2 regions of the Nitrospirillum guaranorum genome follow, and region 2 is predicted to be linked to the other one. Evidence: riboswitches for the same ligand, from Rfam matches in the RefSeq annotation. Region 2 holds a riboswitch; the other holds the start of a gene.
What was found. A riboswitch is a leader RNA that binds a small molecule or an ion and turns the genes downstream of it on or off. The one in region 2 is predicted to bind thiamine pyrophosphate.
Positions count from the first base shown of each region.

Region 1: another riboswitch for thiamine pyrophosphate. It lies ahead of thiO (glycine oxidase ThiO); the one in region 2 lies ahead of thiC (phosphomethylpyrimidine synthase ThiC).

Region 1 is NZ_JAYEES010000003.1:844,474-854,849, forward strand. It holds gene UAJ10_RS12855 (PQQ-dependent sugar dehydrogenase) at 1-1,022, shown strand, start outside; gene UAJ10_RS12860 (hypothetical protein) at 1,168-1,452, shown strand; gene UAJ10_RS12865 (HAD family hydrolase) at 1,555-2,208, opposite strand; gene UAJ10_RS12870 (S9 family peptidase) at 2,441-4,531, shown strand; gene UAJ10_RS12875 (COX15/CtaA family protein) at 4,629-5,699, shown strand; gene UAJ10_RS12880 (DJ-1/PfpI family protein) at 6,217-6,819, opposite strand; gene motA (flagellar motor stator protein MotA) at 7,141-8,067, opposite strand; TPP riboswitch at 8,256-8,365, shown strand; gene thiO (glycine oxidase ThiO) at 8,333-9,562, shown strand; gene thiS (sulfur carrier protein ThiS) at 9,559-9,762, shown strand; gene thiG (thiazole synthase) at 9,755-10,376, shown strand, end outside.
Region 2 is NZ_JAYEES010000004.1:382,147-392,522, forward strand. It holds gene UAJ10_RS23530 (glycosyltransferase family 9 protein) at 1-1,120, shown strand, start outside; gene UAJ10_RS23535 (glycoside hydrolase family 99-like domain-containing protein) at 1,117-2,286, shown strand; gene UAJ10_RS23540 (FAD-dependent oxidoreductase) at 2,419-3,579, opposite strand; gene UAJ10_RS23545 (TetR/AcrR family transcriptional regulator) at 3,657-4,319, shown strand; gene UAJ10_RS23550 (glutathione S-transferase family protein) at 4,339-4,983, opposite strand; gene thiC (phosphomethylpyrimidine synthase ThiC) at 5,187-7,040, opposite strand; TPP riboswitch at 7,209-7,319, opposite strand; gene UAJ10_RS23560 (hypothetical protein) at 7,396-7,803, opposite strand; gene UAJ10_RS23565 (lysozyme inhibitor LprI family protein) at 7,874-9,232, opposite strand; gene UAJ10_RS23570 (hypothetical protein) at 9,239-9,544, opposite strand; gene UAJ10_RS23575 (protein tyrosine phosphatase family protein) at 9,594-10,025, opposite strand; gene UAJ10_RS23580 (Xaa-Pro dipeptidase) at 10,229-10,376, opposite strand, start outside.

The sequences.
Region 1 (10,376 bases), on a different contig from region 2:
CCACGGGCCTCAGCCGAGCGCGCAACCTGGCGGTGGCGCCCAACGGCGATGTCTTCCTGGCCCGCCAGGCCACGCCGGGTGAGATCACCCTGCTGCGCGACAGCAAGGGCACCGGCACCGCCGACCAGGTCATCACCTTCGCCGGCGGTTTCGACCGCCCCTATGGCATCGAGTTCCACGACGGCTACCTCTGGGTGGGCGACATCAAGGCGGTGTGGAAGATCCCGTACAAGGACGGCGACACCAAGCCGGCCGGGGACCGCATCCAGGTGACGCCGGACGGCGCGCTGGGCCAGCCCAAGGGCCACCCCACCCGCACCCTGGAATTCGCGCCCGACGGCAAGAGCTTCTTCGTCGGCATCGGCTCCATGAGCAACATCGCGGAGGATCCGAAGCCCCACGCCGCAGTGACCGAGTTCAACATGGACGGCACGGTGAAGCGCCTCTACGCCACGGGCACGCGCAACCCCGTGGGCCTGCAGTTCTATCCCGGCACCGACGACCTCTACGCCGTGGTGAATGAGCGGGATGGCCTGGGCGACGGGCTGGTGCCCGATTACTTCACCCGCCTGCAGCCGGAAGGCTTCTACGGCTGGCCCTATTCCTACATCGGCAACCATCCCCAGCCGGACTTCGCCGACAAGCGCCCGGACCTGGTGGCCAAGGCCATCGTGCCCGACCTGCTGTTCGACGCCCATTCGGCCCCGCTGGGCCTGCTGTTCTACACCGGCCACCAGTTCCCCGCCGATTACCAGGGCGGCGCCTTCGTCACCCTGCACGGCTCGTGGAACAAGGCGAAGCCCACGGGCTACAAGATCGTCTACGTGCCCTTCACCCACGGCCGCCCGGCGGGCCACTATGTGAACTTCGCCACCGGCTTCTGGCTGCCCGGCACCAATCCGGCCCAGGTCTGGGGCCGCCCGGTTGGCCTGGCCATGGCGCACGACGGCAGCCTGCTGGTGGCGGACGACGTCGGCGGCACGGTGTGGCGCATCAGCTATCACGCGAAGGGCAAGTCGTAAGCCTTTCTATTTGCAAGATTTGAAGGCCGCCTGGAGTCTAGCGGCAATGAAAGGGCGGTGGCGGTGGGCAATTTCTGCCGCCGCCACCCTTGTCCAATTTGCAAAATGAGCGTATATGTCGGGATGGCTAAAGGAGGCCATTCCCATGTCCATCGGCGGCATCAACTTCTACAGCTCTGGTTACGGCGCGACGTTCCTGACCTCCGGTGTCGGTTCGACCAGCGACGTCTCCAACTCGCAGGTCCAGTCCATCTCCCCGGTCAAGACCCAGGGGACCTCGGATCAGGGCACCGACCAGGCCAACACGGACAACAACGCGTCCAACAACAGCAGCAGCTTCACGCAGAACTTCAGCCCGACGCAGGACCAGGTGAAGGCGGCGTCGGACACCGGCCGCACCCGCGGCGCGTTCGTGAACCTGACGGTCTGAGCAAGCGCTGATCACCGGGCACCTCGGGTGTCCGGCGCAAGGGTCGACAGCTGTCGCTGCCGGCCCTTTTTGTTGGGCGCACGGCGCCTGCGCCCGGTGGCGTCACGCCACCCAGCGCCGAACCTCATGCAGGTCGGCGGCCACGCGGCACAGCGCCTCGATCTCCTCTGTGGGGGCCAGCAGGTCCGGCACCATCACCGCCATCATGCCGGCGGCGTGCGCCGCGCGGATGCCGTTGTGGCTGTCCTCCAGCGCGATGCAGTGCCGGGGATCGATGCCCAGGGCGGCGGCGGCCTTCAGGTAGGGCTCCGGATGCGGCTTGCCCTGGCTGACGTCATCGCCGCCGATGAGGACGCGGAAGCGCTGGGCGATGCCGGCCTGGGTCAAATGGTGCAGCGCGCGCTCCCGCTGGGTGCTGGTCGCCACCGCCATGGGGATGCCGGCGGCGTCCAGATGGTCCAGCAGTTCCACCACCCCGGCCATCAGGGCGATGCCGGCGTCGAAATGCGCCTGGATGGCATTGCGGTACAGCTCGGTGAAGCGCTCGAACACGGTCTCGCCGCCGAAATGGTCCACCAGCATCTGGCGCACCGCCGGATAGGGCCGGCCGATCAGGGTGCCGTAGAACAACTCGGTCAGGGGGCGGCCCACCGTCACGGCGGCATCCATCATGGCGCCGCGCAGGGGGCGCTCACTATCGATCAGCAGGCCGTCCATGTCGAAGATCGCGGCCTGGATGGCGTGGGGAAACGGCATGTCCGTGTCTTCATGCTGCGGGTGGCTGTGACCTTGGGGATAACCCGGCCTCGGCCCCGCCGCCAGTGCCGGGGCGGCATGGCAGGTTCCCCACCGCCGGCCGTGCCGGGGACATGGCACCCCCTCACTCGGGCCCGCTTGCCGGTTCGATACCCCCGACCATATCGTTGCGATCCCTTTCCGCCGCCTGCCATTCCCGACGTGGGCGGCACAACCATTGGTGTCGCCATCCATGTCCGCCTCTGACGCCCCCTTTCGCCAGTCCGCTTTCGCCAAGCCGCCCGTGGCCCGGGTCTGGCCGGTGGAGAAGACGGCCCACGGCGAGGTCCGCGTCGACCCCTACGATTGGTTGCGCGACCCCGCCTTCCCCGAGGTCAAGGACCCGGACATCCTGTCCTACCTGGAGGCTGAGAACGGCTATATCGAGCAGGTGCTGGGTGGGGAGGGGGACCTGCGTCCCGCCCTGGTGGCCGAGCTGCGCGCCCGCATCAAGGAGGACGACACCGGCGTGCCCTACCGCCGTGACGGTTATTTCTACCAGTCGCGCTTCGCCGCCGGCCAGAACTACCCCGTCTTCGTGCGCTGGGCCGCCGGCACGTCCGAAGAGGAAGTGGTGCTGGATGTGAACGTCCTGGCGGCGCAGCACGACTTCATGCGCGTGGCGGATTTCGAGACGACGCGCGACGGCCGTTACCTGGCCTACACCGCCGACACCGACGGCTCAGAACGCTATGGCGTGCGGGTGAAGGACTTGGCCAGTGGCACCGTCGTGCTGGAGGGGGCGGCCGACGCCACCCCCGGCGTCGCCTGGGCGGCCGATGGCCGGCACCTGTTCTACATCCGCCAGGACGAGTTCCAGCGGCCCAAAACCGTGTGGCGCCACCGCCTGGGCACTGCCCTGACCGAGGACGTGCTGGTCTATGAGGAGGCCGATCCCGCCTGGATGGTCAGCCTGGACCTGACCCTGTCCGGCCGGTTCATCCGCATCGTCGCCCACAACAACGTGTCGACCGAGGTGCGGCTGCTGGACGCCGCCCAGCCGGAGGACGCGCCGCGCCTGGTCCTGCCCCGCCGCCAGGGGCATGAGTATAATGTCGAGGACCAGGGCGACATCGCCTGGATCATCACCAACGACACCCACCGCAACTTCCGCCTGGTGAAGGCGCCGCTGGCCGATACCAGCGAGGCAAATTGGGTGGAGGTCATCGCCCCGGCCGACCGCACCTACCTCACCGGGCACATGGCGTTCCGCGACTGGCTGGTGGTCTATGCCCGGGTGGACGGCGCCCAGGTGGTGCGGGTGCTGGACAAGCAGGGCGGCGCCCACGACATCGCCTTCCCCGATGCGGCGTTCGAGGTCGGGCCCGGTGCCAACTTCGACTATGACGGTGGTCTGCTGCGCCTGCGCTATCAGTCGCTGGTGACGCCGCCGACGGTCTACGACTATGACCTGAACGACCGCACGCTGGCCATCCGCAAGGTCCAGGAAATACCCAGCGGCTATGACGCCGACCAGTATGTCAGCGCCCGCCTGATGGCCCCGGCGCGCGACGGCACGCTGATCCCCGTGTCCATCGTTCACCGCCGCGACTTCCCCAAGGACGGCTCGGGCGCCCTGCATCTCTACGCCTATGGCGCCTACGGCAACGGCATCGATCCCTATTTCTCCGCCAACCGGCTGGGTCTGCTGGACCGGGGTTTCGCCTTCGCCATCGCTCACATCCGCGGCGGGGATGAGCTGGGGCGCGGCTGGTATGAGGACGGAAAGCTGGAGAAGAAGATCAACAGCTTCACCGACTTCATCGACGCCGCCCAGTTCCTGGGAACCCTAGGCTACGCCAAGGCCGGCAACATCTCGGCGGAAGGCGGCAGCGCCGGCGGCCTGCTGATGGGCGCCGTGGCCAACATGGCGCCCGAGGGCCTGTTCCGCGCCATCGTGGCCCAGGTCCCCTTCGTCGACGTGGTCAACACCATGCTGGACGACAGCCTGCCCCTGACGGTCATCGAGTATGACGAATGGGGCAACCCCAACGAGCCCGAGGTCTATCAGCGACTGAAGTCCTACAGCCCCTACGACAACGTGGCGGCCAAGGCCTATCCCCACCTGCTGATCACCGCCGGCCTCAGCGATCCGCGCGTCACCTACTGGGAACCGGCCAAGTGGACGGCCAAGCTGCGCACGCTCAAGACCGACGACCACGTCCTGCTGTCACGCACCGAGATGGGGGCCGGCCACGCGGGCGCCGCCGGCCGTTTCGATAAGCTGAAGGAGGTGGCGTTGACCCAGGCCTTCCTGCTGCGGGCCTTCGGCAAGGGTTTGTAAGGACAATTCGTCCGGCGGCCGGCATTTGTAAGGGGCGGCGGGGTCAGCCTATAATTAGGCCCAGTCCCTCTTCCTCTTCGCCTGGGAACCTGTCGCCGTGACCGTCACGCCCTTCCCCACCGCCCGCGCCCGGGTCGCCACCCGCGCGCCATACCGCGCCATCGGCATCTGGCTGCTGGTCTGCGCCGGCCTGGTCTTCGCCATGGCCGTCATCGGCGCCATCACCCGTCTGACGGAAAGCGGGCTGTCGATCACGGAATGGAAGCCGGTGACGGGCGCCCTGCCGCCCCTGTCGGACGCCGCCTGGGCGGAGGAATTCGCCAAATACCAGGCCACGCCGGAATTCGCGCTGAAGCACAGCGGCATGGACCTGGCGCAGTTCAAGGGCATCTTCTTCTGGGAATGGTTCCACCGGCTGGTGGGGCGCCTGATCGGCGTCGTCTTCCTTCTGCCCTTCCTGTTCTTCCTCGCCACCCGCCGCGTGCCGCGCAGCCTGGTGCCGCGCCTGGCCGGTCTGTTCGTGCTGGGCGGGCTGCAGGGCGCCTTGGGCTGGTACATGGTGAAAAGCGGCCTGGTGAACCGGCCCGACGTCAGCCACTACCGCCTGGCGGCCCACCTGTCGCTGGCGGTGCTGATCTATGTGGCCATGCTGGCCACGGCCCTGCCGCTGCTGTTCCCCGCCGCCAGCGGCACCCTGCATCGCGCGCGCGCGTCCCTGCGCCGCCACGCCGGCGTCGCCATGGCCCTGGTCGCCACCACCATGGTGTGGGGCGCCTTCACCGCCGGGCTGGACGCCGGCCAGGCTTACAACACCTGGCCGCTGATGAACGGCACCTTCGCGCCGGAGGAGATGTGGAACCTTAGCCCCGCCTGGCTGAACATCCTGGAAAACACGGCCGCCGTACAGTTCACCCACCGCTGGCTGGCCATACTGACCGGGCTGGTGGTATGGTCTTACGCCTTCCGCGCGCTGCGCGCCGGGGTGCAGGGCAGCGTGCGGGCCCTGGCCATCGCCGTGGCCGCCATGGTGCTGGTGCAGATCAGCCTGGGGATCAGCACCCTGCTGATGTTCGTGCCGGTGCACGTGGCCGCCACCCACCAGGCGGGCGCCCTGGTCCTGCTGGGCCTGTTCACCTGGACAGTGATGGAATACCGGCGGCCCTCGTAGCAGCCCTTGGTGAGGCGAGATGCAGGCAATGGGGCAAAGGGCTGCTATTTGGTTGACTGAGCGGCTATTGGAAACAGCGCTTGGGGCTGTCCTGTTACTCTTTGCGTTCCATGTGCCTGCTCAGGAGTGGCATCTGCGGGATTGGGTCTTTGGACTGTATCTCGCCAGTGCCTTTGAGGTTGTGAGTGGCTATTGGTTATCCACCATTATCTTCCGGATCCGATGGCCCCCGAGGGCGACCAGGAGCCAGCTTGCCTGCATGTGTTTGGCTTTCGCGACTCATGCTGCGGTATTTTGTCTGGTTGGATGGTTCCCGGAAATAGACTGGGAGCGGCTCCTATTATTATTGGGAGCTGGCATCGGCATAGTCGCATTCTCGACATCTGTTGGGGCCCGACTATCTCGCCGGTCAAAGGCGGGCCCGGAATGGGCCTATTTCTGAGTCAGTTGGCTTAAGCAAAAAGGGCGCGAAGCCGGATGCCTCGCGCCCTTTTTTCAGTCCGATGCCGGTGCCTGGTTAGGCGGCGGCGGCCTTCTCGGCCTGCAGTTGGCGGCGGTACTCGAGGGCGTCGGCGAAGACGCGCAGCATGGTCTCGATGAACTCGGGCACCACTTCTTCAGGACCGCGGGCGGTCAGCAGCTGGCGGTCGATGTTCATGTTCTGGCCTTCCTCGGCCACCCAGGTGGCGCCGGCGGCCTCGACGGTCTCGCGGATCGCCTCGTTGCCGGTCACGGTGCGGCCCTTCAGGCGCTGGGCCACGGCCAGCAACTGGACGCCGTGGTTGATGGCGGCGACGCCCTTGCCGGCGTCCATGAAGCTGCCGATGATGCGGCGGGTGTGCGGGTTGGCGGCCAGCTTGGCCACGCTGCGCTCACCACCCGGCAGGACCAGCAGGTCGAAGTCGGCGGCCAGCACTTCGCCGATCTGCTTGTCCGTGGGGAAATAGTGGCCCCAGGACGTACCGTGCCAGCCGTTCACCAGACCCTGCTCGGGCGAGATGATCTTGGGCGCGGCGCCGGCGCGCAGCAGGGCGCGCTGGGCTTCGGTCATTTCCACTTCTTCGAAGCCGTTGGCGATGAGGATGGCAACGGCTTTTCCAGCGAGCGGCTGATCGGTCAAATTACGTCTCCTATGTTGTTTCGGCGGCCCGACACCCGCCCGTCGCCGTTCCCCAGGGGACGGCGCCGTTGGCAAGGCGCGATGGATGCTGCCTCGTGAAAATGGCCGCCCAGGAACAGGCGGCCATGGCAAAGCGTCAGGCGTGGGCGGCTGTCGTGATGCATGCCGGGCCGATGGGATGACGCTCTATTCGCATGGCACCGTAGTTGGCCTCTCCGGCGCCCCAGGTCAATCGCATTAAGACCGAATCGGGGTTGCGGTGCGGCATGGCTGGGTTGCGGGTGCCCTGCCAAGCTCTGGCACGGCCGTGCCCGCCTTGACCTAAACCTTGGGATGGGGTTCGGGGCGCGCAAAGCGGCGGGATGGCCGCGCCCGGCGCTTGGGAACACTAACTAATCGCCGACAGCGCCTCTTCCAACTCGTTGAAGTCGGGCATGTATTCCGTCGGCACCTTTTTCGCGCCGCCTCGATGGACACCTGGGGCGCATAGCCCGCCAGGTGCGCCGTGATGGCCGCGCGGATGACGTGGTAGAACTGGTTTTCCTCCTCCGCCACGCCCTTCAGCCGCGAGGCGATGGGGGCGATGATGCAGTAGGACAGGAAAATACCCATGAAGGTGCCGACCAGGGCGCCACCGATCAGCTTGCCCAGCACCTCGGGCGGCTCGGTGATGGATGCCATGGTCTTGATGACGCCCAGCACGGCGGCGACGATGCCCAGGGCGGGCATGGCGTCGGCCATGGTCTGAAAGGCGTGGCTGGAATGCAGGTCCTCGTGCTTGGCCTTGTCGATCTCCTGCTCCATCAGCGCCTCAAGCTCATGTGGGTTGTCCACGCCGATGGAGAACATGCGCAGGTAATCCGCGATGAACTTGACCGTGAACGGGTCCTTCATGATCGAGGGGTAGGCGTTGAAGATGTTGCTTTCCAAGGGCTTTTCGATGTGCTGCTCAATGGCCAGCACGCCCTTGGTCTTCATCGTCTTCAGGATCTGATAGAGCAGCGACAGCAGCTCCATGTATTCCTTCTTGTGGAACTTGGCGCCGGGGAAGATGCGCTTCACGGCCCCCAGCGCCTGCTTGATGGTGTGGGTGCTGTTCGACACCATGAAGCCGCAGATGGCCGCGCCGCCGATGGTCATGAACTCACCGGGCAGGGCCTCAAGGATGATGCCGATCTTGCCGCCGAAGATCATGAACGACCCGAACACGCAGATGAACACGCCGAGCAGGCCGATGGCGGCAAACATGAGCAGACCTTGGTAGATGGACCCCTAAGGTTCGCAGAGTCCAGCCAATCGGCCTACTTGTCAAATCCCTGATGGGGTAGGGCGCTCGGGACATCGGCGCGCGCGAACGGGTGATGCCGAACGCCGCCCCGTCACCCAGGCATGACGCCAAGACCCTTGAATTCGGACGCCCCGTCCGCCATCGTTCCCGCCATCGACTGGGGTGCCGCCCGCCTGACCATCAGGCCCGCGGCTGAGATCAGACCCATGGAACCTGCTCCGGATCATGCCGGCGAAGGGAGATCGCGAGACCGTGACCTATTATCCGCCTTCGGGCCATTCATCCGCCCAACCGTCCGTCCATCCCCGGGCGATGCCCCGTGTGGCCATCATCGGCGCCGGCTGCATCGGCCTGTCCATCGCTTGGCGCCTGGCCGCCGCCGGCGGCACGGTCGACATCTATGACCGGGGGACCGCCGGCCGGGGCGCCACCCACGCCGCCGCCGGCATGCTGGCCGCCGCCGTGGAGACGGAACCGGGTGAGCAGGCGCTGCTTCCCCTGACCCTGGACAGCCAGCGGCGCTGGCCCGCCTTCGCCGCCGAGCTGGAGGCCTGCAGCGGCCTGTCCGTCGACCTGCGCACCGAAGGCACGGTGCAGGTGGCCCTGACCCGCGACGATGTCGAGGTGCTGCGCAGCGGCTTCGAGTTCCAGCGCGGCCTGGGCCTGAATGTCGCCTGGCTGACCGGCGCCCAGGTGAAGGAGCGGGAGCCGTGGTTGAACCCGCGCGCCGCCGCCGGTGTGCTGGGCGCCGATGACGGCCAGGTGGATAACCGCAAGCTGGCCTTGGCGCTGAAGGCCGCCGCCGTGATGGCTGGCGCCCGTCTGCACGAGGGCGCGGCGGTGGAGGCCCTGTCCCTGACGGCCGGCCGTGTCGACGGCGTGGTGGTGGGCGGCGCGCTGAGGCCCGCCGACGTGGTGGTGCTGGCCGCCGGCGCCTGGTCGCGCCAGCTGGCGGGGTTGCCGGAGGGCGCGGTGCCGCCGGTGCGGCCGGTGAAGGGCCAGATGCTGGCCCTGCGCATGGACCCGGCCCGGCCCCTGTTGCGCCATGTGGTGTGGCCGCCCAGATGCTATCTGGTGCCCCGGCTGGACGGTCGCCTGATCGTGGGCGCCACCACCGAGGACAAGGGCTGGGACGACCATCTGACGGCCGGTGGCGTGCTGGCCCTGCTGGAGGCCGCGTGGCGGGCCCTGCCGGGGGTGGAGGAGCTGCCCATCGAAGAGATGTGGGTGGGGCATCGCCCCGGCAGCCGCGACGACGCCCCCATCCTGGGGCCCGTGCCGGATGTCGCCGGCCTGGTCATGGCCACCGGCCACCACCGCAACGGCATCCTGCTGACCCCCGGCACGGCCGACCTGGTGGCCAACCACATCCTGACCGGCCGGGTTGACCCGCTGCTGGCGCCCTTCGGAATTGGGCGTTTCCAGCAGGGAACCGAGTTGAGGGCACGCGCATGATCACCGTGAACGGCAAGACCCGCGCCCATGCGGACGGGCTGGACCTGCCGGCTCTGCTGGGAGAGGCGGGGTTGGATTTGGGTTCCCGCGGCATCGCCGTGGCCATCAACGGCACCGTGGTGCCCCGTGCCCGCTGGGCGGAGCGCGCCGTCGCCGATGGCGACGCCATTGAAATCGTGAAGGTGTTGCAAGGTGGCTGAAGACTTGTTCCGCATCGCCGGCAAGGCGTTCACCTCCCGCCTGTTCCTCGGAACCGCGGGCTATCCCAACCAGCAGGTGTTCCTGGACAGCCTGGCGGCGTCCGGCGCCGAGGTGGTCACCGTCTCCATCCGCCGGGTGGATATGGAGGGCGGGGCCGAGGGCATCCTGGACTTGGTGCGCGACCGCGCGTGGCTGCTGCCCAACACCGCCGGCTGCGCCACGGTGAAGGATGCGGTGCTGACCGCCCAGCTGGCGCGCGAGGCCCTGGATACCAACTGGATCAAGCTGGAACTGATCGGCGACCGTGAGACGCTGTACCCGGATGTGGAACAGCTGGTGACGGCCGCCGCCGAGCTGGTGGACGACGGCTTCACCGTCCTGCCCTATTGCACCGACGATCCCATCGTCTGCCGGCGCCTGGCCGACGTCGGCTGCGCCGCCGTCATGCCCCTGGGTGCCCCCATCGGCACAGGCCTGGGTATCCTCAATCCTTACAACATCGAAATGATCTGCGCGCGCAGCACGGTGCCGGTCATCCTGGACGCGGGCATCGGCACGGCCTCGGACGCGGCGCTGGCCATGGAATTGGGCTGCGACGCCGTGCTGCTCAACA
Region 2 (10,376 bases):
GGCGACGGACGCCCAGCTGCTGTCGCAGTTGACCGGCCAGATCGTGCCCCGGCGCCAGACGCCGCTGAAGCCGCTGGCGCCTTTGCCCAAGATCACCGCCCAGGGCTACATCCTGGGCGACAACCTGGCCGCCTGGCGCGCGCAATGCGCCGATGCCGTGCGGCTGATCCGGACGCGGGCGGACTGGCGCGGGTTGCCCTTCGCCGCCCACCACCCGGGCCATGCCGGCGACGTGCTGTTCTTCAGCCTGGCGTCGCGCCTGGTGCCGGCGGGCCACCTGATCTTTCAGCGCCAGGTGGTCTGCCGCGACTACCTCGATATTTTCCATGACTGCGGCAACCGGCTGGACCCCATCGTGCTGGACATCCCGCCGGTCAGCCGCACGGGCGAGGTGTCGGACGGGCGCTATTACCTGGACAGCCTGGCGCACATCGACCCGGCGGTGCGGGCCGGCACCTTCATGGTCTATTGCCGCTTCTCCAAATCCTATTCCCGCGCACCCTTCAACCTGGTGGACCAGGCGCGCTTCGCCCTGGGCGATCCGGTGGCGACGCTGGACGACACCCTCTACCGCCGCGCGCCCGTAACGGTCCGCCGCTGCGCCCGGCCGCCGGCCCCCTTGCGGGTGCTGATGCAGCTGTCGGGCGGCTGGCCGCTGAAGGCCTATCCCGCGCGGCACGCCCGCGTGCTGGTCCGCGCCCTGGCACACCTGGGCTGCGCCGTCACCGTGCTGGACGCGCCGGACCTGGCGGCGGACGGCGCCACCCCGGCCACGGCGGGCAGCACCGACCGGCTGGCCGCCCTGATCCGCGACCATCACGTCGTCCTCAGTGTCGACAGCTTCCCCCTGCATTTCGCCAGCCAGGTTCTGGGCCATCCCACGGTGGCGGTGTTCGGCCCCACCTTTCCCGGCAATTCCGACGCGCCCCGGCGCGCTGGCTACCGCCTGCCGCCGCCGGCGCTGCCCTGCGCCCCCTGCGGCGGCTACAAGGCCTGCCCGCTGGACGGGGGGCCGGACTGCCACAACCATCCCCAGCCCGCCGACCTGGTGGCCGCCATCCTGGACGTGGCGGCGGAGGCCTACGGACCCGCCATCATTCAAAGAGGAGACGCGGCATGATCCCGCCCCTGAACCTGCGCGTCCTGGCCTTCTTCGACGCCCGCTTCCAGTCGTCCGGCCCGCTGGCCGAGGCATTGGGCGGCGGCGACCCCTGGACCCGGGCGCTGGACGCCTATCCCGCCCGTCGCCACCACAGTCCCCTGCTGCAGCCGGGCAAGGCCCTGGGCCGTTACGACTTGGCGGACGCCGCCAGCGCGGGCCGCGTGGTGGCGGTGGCGCGGGCCACGGGCATCGGTGGATTCGTCCTGGACTGCCACCGTGTCGGCGGCCAATACCTGACCGGCGCGGAATGCCTGGACGCCTGGTGCGACGACGATTTCGGCCTGGCCTTCCGCTGGACGCCGGAGCCGGTGGCCGCCGGAGGCGACGTGGCGGCGGCGGACGCGGCGGCGCTGATGGCGGCCGTCGCCGGCTTCAGCCCCCTGGCCGCCGACGGCCGCCAGGTGCTGGTGGTGAACGAGCCTTACCGGCTGCCCGATCCGGCGGGCGCGGTGGCCCTGCTGCGCCAGGCGGCCGACACCGCCGGCCTGGGCGGCCTGTACCTGGTCGCCACGGCGGCGGAGGCGCGCGGCGGCCTGCTGGCGGCCGGCTTCGACGCCCTGCTGGACCCCGGCCCGGCGCAGTGGCGCTCCTGCAAGCCGGCGGAGCTGCTGAACGGCTACACGTTTTTGCAGGCGGAGGCGGGGCACGCCGACGGCGGCATGTTCGACGACACCATCATGAGCTATCCGCAGTTCGTGAACAGCCGCATGGTGGACCGCCCCAGCCGCGGCAAGGTCTTTCCCCGCGTGGTGCTAGACTTCGCCGATTGGCCCGACCATCCCGGGGGCGGCGCCACCCTGCTGGCCAGCACCAGTTCCGTGCTGTACCGCCGCTTCCTGGCCGGGGCCCTGGTCCACGTCGCCCAGCATTTCCCGGAGGCGGAGCGGCTGGTCTTCATCGACAGCTGGAACCATTGGCGCCAGCGCAGCCAGATCGAACCCACCACCCAGTTCGGCAGCACCGTGCTGGACGAGACCGCCAACGGCATCCGCCAGGGCGGCTACGTCGCCCTGACCCGGGTGGGCGAACCCACCCCTGGCCGCGCGCCCGGGGTGGATTACGACGCCATCGCCGCCCTGTGCCGCCAGATCGAGGAGGAGCTGTCTCATGACAGCGGCCTTTGATCGCACCTGATCAAAGGCCCCTCAGTCGCCGCCGGGCGCCGCCATCCGGCGGCTTGGCTTCCTCGCATTTCAGTCCGCTGGTGCTCCCCAGAATGCTCCGGCGGACGCGGTCGCGTCCTATGGCGGCACGAGTCAAAGCCTCGTGCCGCTGGTGTCATTCCCGCGTGAGAAGCGGCCGGTGAAGAAGTCGAGCAGGCCGAAGGGCGCGCTGTCGCCCAGGCACAGATCCAGGATGTGATGCGCCTGCACGGCCGCCGCCGCGCCGCGCGGAAACATCGCCGCCTCATGGGCGGCCAGGGCCGCCTCGACATCGCCCGGGTGCGCCGCGATGGCCTGCGCCAGCTCGGCACCGTCCAGCATGGCCAGGTTGGCGCCTTCACCGGCCGGCGGGGCCAGGTGGGCGGCGTCGCCCAGCAGCGTGACGCCCGGCACGCGGGGCCACCGGTGGCCGCTGGGCAGGGTGTGCAGGGGGCGCGGCACCGGCGGCGTGTCGCTGTCGGTGATCAGCGCGGTCAGCGCCGGCGCCCAGCCGTCGAACTCGGCCGCGATGCGGGCCTTGGCGGCGGCCGCGTCGCCGAAGTCGACGGCGGCGATCCAGTCGGCCGGCCGCTTCAGGCCGATATAGGCGTGCAGGGTGCCGCCCGGTTCGCGGTGGGCGAAGATGCCCCGGCCCGGCGTCATGGCGAACAGCGCCCCGCCGCCCACGGCCCGCGCCGTCGCCGGGTGGCGCGTGTCGGCGTCGAACAGATAGGTCTCGATGAAGTTCGCCCCGACATAGGCGGGCGTGGCGTCCGACAGCAGCGGCCGAACCTTGGACCAGGCGCCGTCCGCCCCCACCAGCAACCGGGTGGTCGCGGCGGACCCGTCCGTGAAGGTCAGCGTATGCCGGCCGTCGCCCAGCGCCGCCACGCCGGTGAGCTTCCGTCCCCACCGGACGGTCCCCGCCGGCAGGCTGTCCAGCAGCAGGCGCCGCAATTCCCCCCGCAGCACCTCGGGCCGGCCGCCCCTGCCGTCGTCCGGCTGGTCCATCAGCACCGCGCCCTGGGGGTCCAGCACCCGCGACGCCTCCCCGCCGGGATGGATCAGGGCGCGGAACGGGTCGAACAGGCCGGCGGCCTTCAGCGCCAGCTGCCCGTCCCGCTCATGGATGTCCAGCATGCCGCCCTGCGCGCGGGCGCCGGCCGACGCCTCCGCCTCATAGACGATGGCGGGGATGCCGTGGACATGCAGCACGCGGGCGAGGGTAAGGCCGCCCAGGCCGGCGCCGACGATCGTGACGGGTGGCGTCATCATGGGTTCCTTTCAGGGATTGGAACAGCGTTCCATGAATATTAATTGGAACGGCGTTCCATGAATGTCAAGCTGGGACCATGACCAAACGGACCGAGCGGCGCGCGGACGCGCTTTCCAAGGAAAGGATCGTGGCGGCGGCGATCCTCCTCCTCGATGCGGAGGGGGAAGGGGGGCTGACCTTCCGGGCGCTGGCCGCCCGGCTGGCGACGGGCAGCGGGGCGATCTACTGGCATATCGCCGACAAGGGCGACCTGTTGGCGGCGGCCACGGACAGCATCATCACCCAGGCCCTGGCCGGTGTGGCCCTGGACCTGGACCCCCGGCAGGGCATCCGGACCCTGGCGCTGAGGCTGTTCGACGCCATCGACGCGCACCCCTGGGTGGGCGCCCAGGTCTCGCGTGAGCCGTGGCAGCCGGCGATGCTGCGGATATTCGAGGAGATAGGCGGCCGGCTGATGGCGCTGGGCGTGCCGCGGCGCGCCTGGTTCGACGCCTGGTCCGTGCTGGTCAACTACATCTTCGGTGCCGCCGGGCAGAACGCGGCCAACGCCCGCCTGCAGGCGCCCGATACCGACCGGTCGGCCGCCCTGGCCGCCATCGCCGCGCGCTGGGCGCGGCTGGACCCCGTCGACTATCCCTTCCTGCGCCAGCTGGCCGTCCCCCTGCGGGACCATGACGACCGCGACCAGTTCCTGGCCGGCCTCGACCTGATCCTGGCCGGCATCGGGACAGTGCGATAGTTGATCCCCGGGCGAAGGATCACGACGCCGTCGCGGCGGCGGCCCAGGCCTTGGTCGCCTGGCAGGTGTCCATGGCCCGCCGATAGGCGTCGCGGCCGCTGGTGCGGGCGATGTAGGCCCGTTCCGCCGCGGTGAAGGTGTAGCCGCCGGCCCGTTGGGCGAACTCCAGCGCGTAGGTCACGGAAATGTCGGCCGCCGTGAACGTCTCGCCGGCCATATAGGGCGCGCGGGCCAACTGGCGCGTCACCAATCCCAGCCGGCTCTCGAACACCTCCAGCGCCTTGAGGGCGCCCCAGTTCCGGCGCTCGGCCTCGGGCGCCAAGTTGCGGCTGACGACGACGAAGTACATCGAGGCGGCAAGGCCGGCTTCGCCCAGGTGCAGGAATTGCTGATAGCCGGGGAAGGCAGGATCATGCGCGGCCGGCGCCAGCGGCGTGGGCCCGTACCGCGCGATCAGATACTCCATGATCGCGATGGACTCGACCAGGGTGGCCTCGCCGTCCTGAAGGGCGGGGATGAAGCCGGCCGGGTTGATGGCCAGGTAGTCCGGATCATTCTCGACGCCGGCGAGCAGATCCACCGGCCTCAGCCGGTAGGGCAGCCCCATTTCCTCCAGCAGCCAGACGACGCGGAATCCCCTTCCTTCGCCGAAGACGGTGATCATCGTCCGCGATCCTCCCTGTCCGAAGCCGTGACCCGCCGCATCAGGGCACGGCCCGGCACAAAGGACAATCCCCGCCGTTTGGCCCCGCCGGCATGGCACCGGCGGGGATTGAACGGACTTCAGGGTACGCGGCTGAGGGGGCGTGCCTCAGGGCGTGTGCCTCAGGGCGTGTGCCTCAGGGCGTGTGCCTCAGGGCGTGTGCCTCAGGGCGTGTGGTAGATCTCCGCCCCTTGCGCCAGGAAGGCCTCCGACATCTCGGCCATGCCCTTCTCCGCCTCGGCGAAGCCACCCTCCACGCCGGCCAGGTCGCGCACCTCCTGGCTGATCTTCATGGAGCAGAACTTCGGCCCGCACATGCTGCAGAAGTGCGCCAGCTTGGCGCCGTCGGCGGGCAGGGTCTGGTCGTGGAACTTCTCCGCCGTTTCCGGGTCCAGCGACAGGTTGAACTGGTCCCGCCAGCGGAACTCGAACCGGGCGCGCGACAGGGCGTCGTCGCGCAGCCGCGCGGCGGGGTGGCCCTTGGCGAGATCCGCCGCATGCGCCGCGATCTTGTAGGTGACGACACCCACCTTCACGTCGTCGCGGTCGGGCAGGCCCAGATGCTCCTTGGGCGTGACATAGCAGAGCATGGCGGTGCCGAACCAGCCGATCTGGGCGGCGCCGATGGCGCTGGTGATGTGGTCGTAGCCCGGCGCGATGTCGGTGGTCAGGGGCCCCAGCGTGTAGAACGGCGCCTCGCCGCACCACTTCAGCTGCAGGTCCATGTTCTCCTTGATCTTGTGCATGGGCACATGGCCCGGGCCCTCGATCATCACCTGCACGTCGTGCTTCCAGGCGATCTGCGTCAGCTCGCCCAGGGTCTTCAGCTCGGCGAACTGGGCGGCGTCGTTGGCGTCGGCGATGCTGCCGGGCCGCAGGCCGTCGCCCAGGGAGAAGGCCACATCATAGGCCTTCATGATCTGGCAGATTTCCTCAAAGCGGGTGTAGAGGAAATTCTCCTTGTGATGCGCCAGGCACCACTTGGCCATGATGGACCCGCCGCGCGAGACGATGCCGGTCACGCGCTTGGCCGTCAGGGGGATGTGGGCCAGGCGCACGCCGGCATGGATGGTGAAGTAGTCCACGCCCTGTTCGCACTGCTCCACCAGGGTGTCGCGGAACACCTCCCACGTCAGGTCCTCGGCCTTGCCGTTCACCTTCTCCAGCGCCTGGTAGATGGGCACGGTGCCGATGGGCACGGGGCTGTTGCGGATGATCCATTCGCGGATGGTGTGGATGTTGCGGCCGGTGGACAGGTCCATGACCGTGTCGGCACCCCAGCGGATGGCCCACACCAGCTTGTCCACCTCTTCCGCCACCGATGAGGTGACGGCGGAATTGCCGATGTTGGCGTTGATCTTGACCAGGAAGTTGCGGCCGATGGCCATCGGCTCCGATTCCGGGTGGTTGATGTTGTTGGGGATGATGGCGCGGCCGCGCGCGATCTCATCCCGCACGAACTCCGGGGTCACGAAGTCCGGGATGGCGGCGCCGAAGCTCTCACCGTCGCGCTCCAGCTGTTCCTTCAGCGCCTGGCGGCCCAGGTTCTCGCGGATGGCGACGTATTCCATCTCCGGCGTCACGATGCCGGCGCGGGCGTAGGCCAGCTGGGTGACGGCCTTCCCCCCTTTGGCGCGCAGGGGCAGGCGGCCGGCGCGGTCGAACACCGGCACGGGGCTGCTCTCACCCTCCTTCAACCCGTTGTCCACCGCCTTGATGGCGCGGCCGTCATAGCGTTCCACATCGCCCCGGGCCTCGACCCAGGTGCTGCGCAGCTCGGCCAGGCCCTGGCGGATGTCGGTGGTCACGGCCGGGTCGGTGTAGGGGCCGGACGGGTCGTAGACGCGCACCGGCGGCTCATTGGCGCTGGGCGACAGGTCGATCTCGCGCATGGCCACGCGCAGGTCGGGGTGCAGGGTGCCGGGGATGTGGACCTTGCGAGAGGCGGGCAGGGGCCCGGTGGTGACGGCGAAACCGTCGCTTCCCGGAATCGCGGCCGGGGTCAGGGTATCGGGCATAGGGTCGTGCTCCTCCGTAGTCCGGCGCCCTTGGCTCTCTGGCCGCTGATGCGTCCGGCACGTCACATGTCGCCAACCCGGGGCAACGGCGATGGGGAGGGGGAAGGCGGCCGCTGCGGTCGCGGCCTACAGGGCGGATGCGCGTGTGCCCCCAATGACGGGTAATACGCGAAGGCCCCTGTTCCCATCCCTACGCCGGTACGATCCGGATCAGGTTCAAAGGGTCCCCGCGTCTCTCCGCGGATCTCAGCGCCCTCCGGCGCACCCCTGGAACGAAGGCCGCACTGTGCGCGCCCGAGGGCACGGGTGTCAATGGGCGGGAAAATGGGGAGGTGGGGGAATGGTTGGGCGTCGGTCAACCCCGCCGCTTGGCGGTGATGATGGCGCCTTTGGTAAAGCTGTATCCCCAGTCGGTGTGGCCGGTTGAATGAACGTCATGACCATGGCCGGCGATGGTGATGGGCGTGACTTGGACAACCTCATACCCGTCGGCGTCCAGGTCATTCATGATTTTGTTCATGGACCCGCACAGGCCGACATAGTCGGCGACGTAGGACGATATCTCGCCCGTTGGGACATCGATGACGCGATCCTCGAAGATCGGTTTGACGACATCTTCGAATTCGCTGCTGAGGAGGTGCTTTCGGACCTTCTCAACCGTTTCCCCGGTTTTCACCGGCCGGATGACACGCTCCGTCACTGCCGCTTGCTCGGCAATGACGGGAAGATTGATGTATTTGGGTCGATCCACCGCGCGCCTCACCCGATTTCTTCTGGTTGAAAGAACCATAGCGCGCAAGCCGGTGAAGGCAAAGTCGATTGACGGTCGCTCCTCAGGACTTGGCCGGGGGTGGCCCCACCGTCACCGCCGGCACCCCCACCCGCACCTGGTTGATGGTGTAGGCCGCCACCGGGACCAGGGTGCCGCCTTCGCGCCGCCAGGCGCCCAGGATGATGGGGCCGGGGCGCCAGTTCAGCATGCCGGGCGACAGGCGCAGGATCAGGGGGCCGCCGGGGCTGTGCCACTCCAGCAGGGGCGCCTCCTCCTCGAAGTTGGGCAGGCCGGTGTAGGTCCAGCCCTTGACGCTGGGGATGGCCAGGAAGGCGGGCGTGAACGGGCCGGTGTAAGGGGCCAGGCCCTCCAGGGCGGGATAGTCGGGGCGGCCCGGCGGATGGTCGGCGCTGATGGACCACGGGCTGGCGGCCAGGGCGGTGGCCCAGCGCGGGGCCGCCTCGGTCAGCGCCTTGCAGGTGGCGGCGTCGGCGGCGCAGCGACCGTCGCCCAGGCGGAACTCGGTCTGGTAGGTCGCCTCGACGCGGCAGGCCGCGACCCAGCGGTCGCGGTGCACTTGGTGGATGCGGATCTCGGCCCGGGTGGGAAGCGCCATGGGCCGGCTGGGACCGGAATCCTGGGCGAAGAAGACCGGGACGCCGGTGGCATCCAGGCCAAAGCCGGCGCTTTCCGACCAGCAATAGGCGGGCTTGCCCACCGGCCGGGCCTCGGGCGGCGGCAGGGCGGGGCCGCCGTTGCCAGCCGTGTCCAGCCAATGGACGCTGAAGCTGGTGCAGGCGGCGGCGTCGTCCAGCGTCGTCACCGCCACATGGGCGCGGCCGAAGGGCACCACGGCCATCTGGTCGCCGGCGTCCTGCGTCGCCTCCGGCGGCAGGCGGTCGCGCCATGCCTGGGTCAGTTCCTGTTCCGGCGCCGGGGTCAGCAGGCCGGCGCCGATGAGCTGCTCGTCCAGGTCGCCCACGGGCGGGCCGCCATCCAGGCCCCGCGCGGCGGCCAGGGTGGTGGCGGCGCGCGCGCAGAAGGGCTGGTCCGGCTTGGCCGCCTGCACGGCCAGGGCGGCGCGCCGCAAGGGCAGGGCGCGGACCAGGCAGGTGCGCGCCCGCTCGTCATCCGCCGGGGCCAGGTCGCCGCACAGCCGGTCGCGCGTCGCCAGCCAGCGCGCCTGTTCGGCGATCACCAGGGCGGCATGCGCGCCCGCCTTGGCCACGGCCTGCCGGTACAGGCGCGCGATCTCGGCATCCTCGGCCCGCAAGGCCGGGTTGGCGCAGATCATGCGGTCCGTCCGCCGGGGCAGGGCGGCACAGTCGGCCTGGGACGCCGCCGCCCGCGTGGCGGCGGCGGAGCCTAAGACGGGGATCAACAGAAGGGCGGCGACGATGCCATGGGGGCGTAACCGCAAGGACGGTCAGCCGGGGTTCTTCTTGTAGGCGTCGATGACGCCGTTCCATTCCTCGATCACGCCCTTGTGCTCGGTCATGGCGTCGGTCTTGGCCTTGTCCAGGCACTTCAGGTAGGCGGTCATCTTGGTGGTGTAGTCGGCCACCTTCTTCTCCGCCGCCTCCATCTCCGGGCCCTTGGACTTCTTGCCGGGGGGCAGCTTGGGGCGGTCGGGCCGGGTGCAGGCGGAGTCCGCCGCCGCCGGCAGGGCGGTGGCGACGACGGGGGCGGCGGCCATTAGGGCCGCCAGCGCCAGGGTGATGCGGCGGGTCATGTCGATATATTGATCAATGTTGACGATTAGTCGGCGGATGGAATCACGCTCAGCCGCGCGCCAGGCTTTCCAGGGCGCCGGCGTAGGGGCTCAGATCATAGCCCTGGCGGCCGGCGGCCTCGATGATCTCGGTCACCGGCGTGCCGTTGGCGGCGGCGCCCAGCGACCACAGGATGGTGCTGCGCGTGCCGGACCGGCAGTGCGCCAGCACGGGGCCCGGCAGCTTGGCCAGGGCCTCGGCGAAGGCGGCGGCCGTCTGCGGCCCCAGGTTGGACTGGTTCACCGGCAGGTAGACGTAGTCCAGGCCGGCCTCCTTGGCCAGCTCGGCACCCCGGGCGGAGGTCAGCTGCCCCGGCTCTTCCCCGTCGGGGCGGTTGTTGATGATGGTGCGGAAGCCCAGCGCCTTGGCCTGGGCGAAATCCGCCTCCTCGATCTGCGGGGCGACGCTGAGGCTGTCGGTCAGGGGGCGGGGGGTCAGCATGGGCTCGTGGCTCCGGAAAGCGGACGGGAACGGGTGAAGAAACTACCCCCATTCCCCCGCCCGGTTCCAGCATGCGTTACATCTTTCACAGGCCGGCGCGGGTTTCACAGGCCGGCGACCGCCGGCTCGGGCCGGCCAGGCCCGTGAGGCCAGCGGGCGGATGCCCGCGCCCGCCGCCTGAGGGAACTGGAAGATTCAGCGCGTTAGCGCTGATCCTTCACCACCTCGCCGCCCTTGATCACCACGGGGATGTGTTCCAGCAGGGTGACGTCGGCCAGCGGGTCGCCCTTCACCGCCACCAGGTCGCCATAGCGGCCCACGGCCACGGCGCCGATGTCCTTGTCGGTGCCC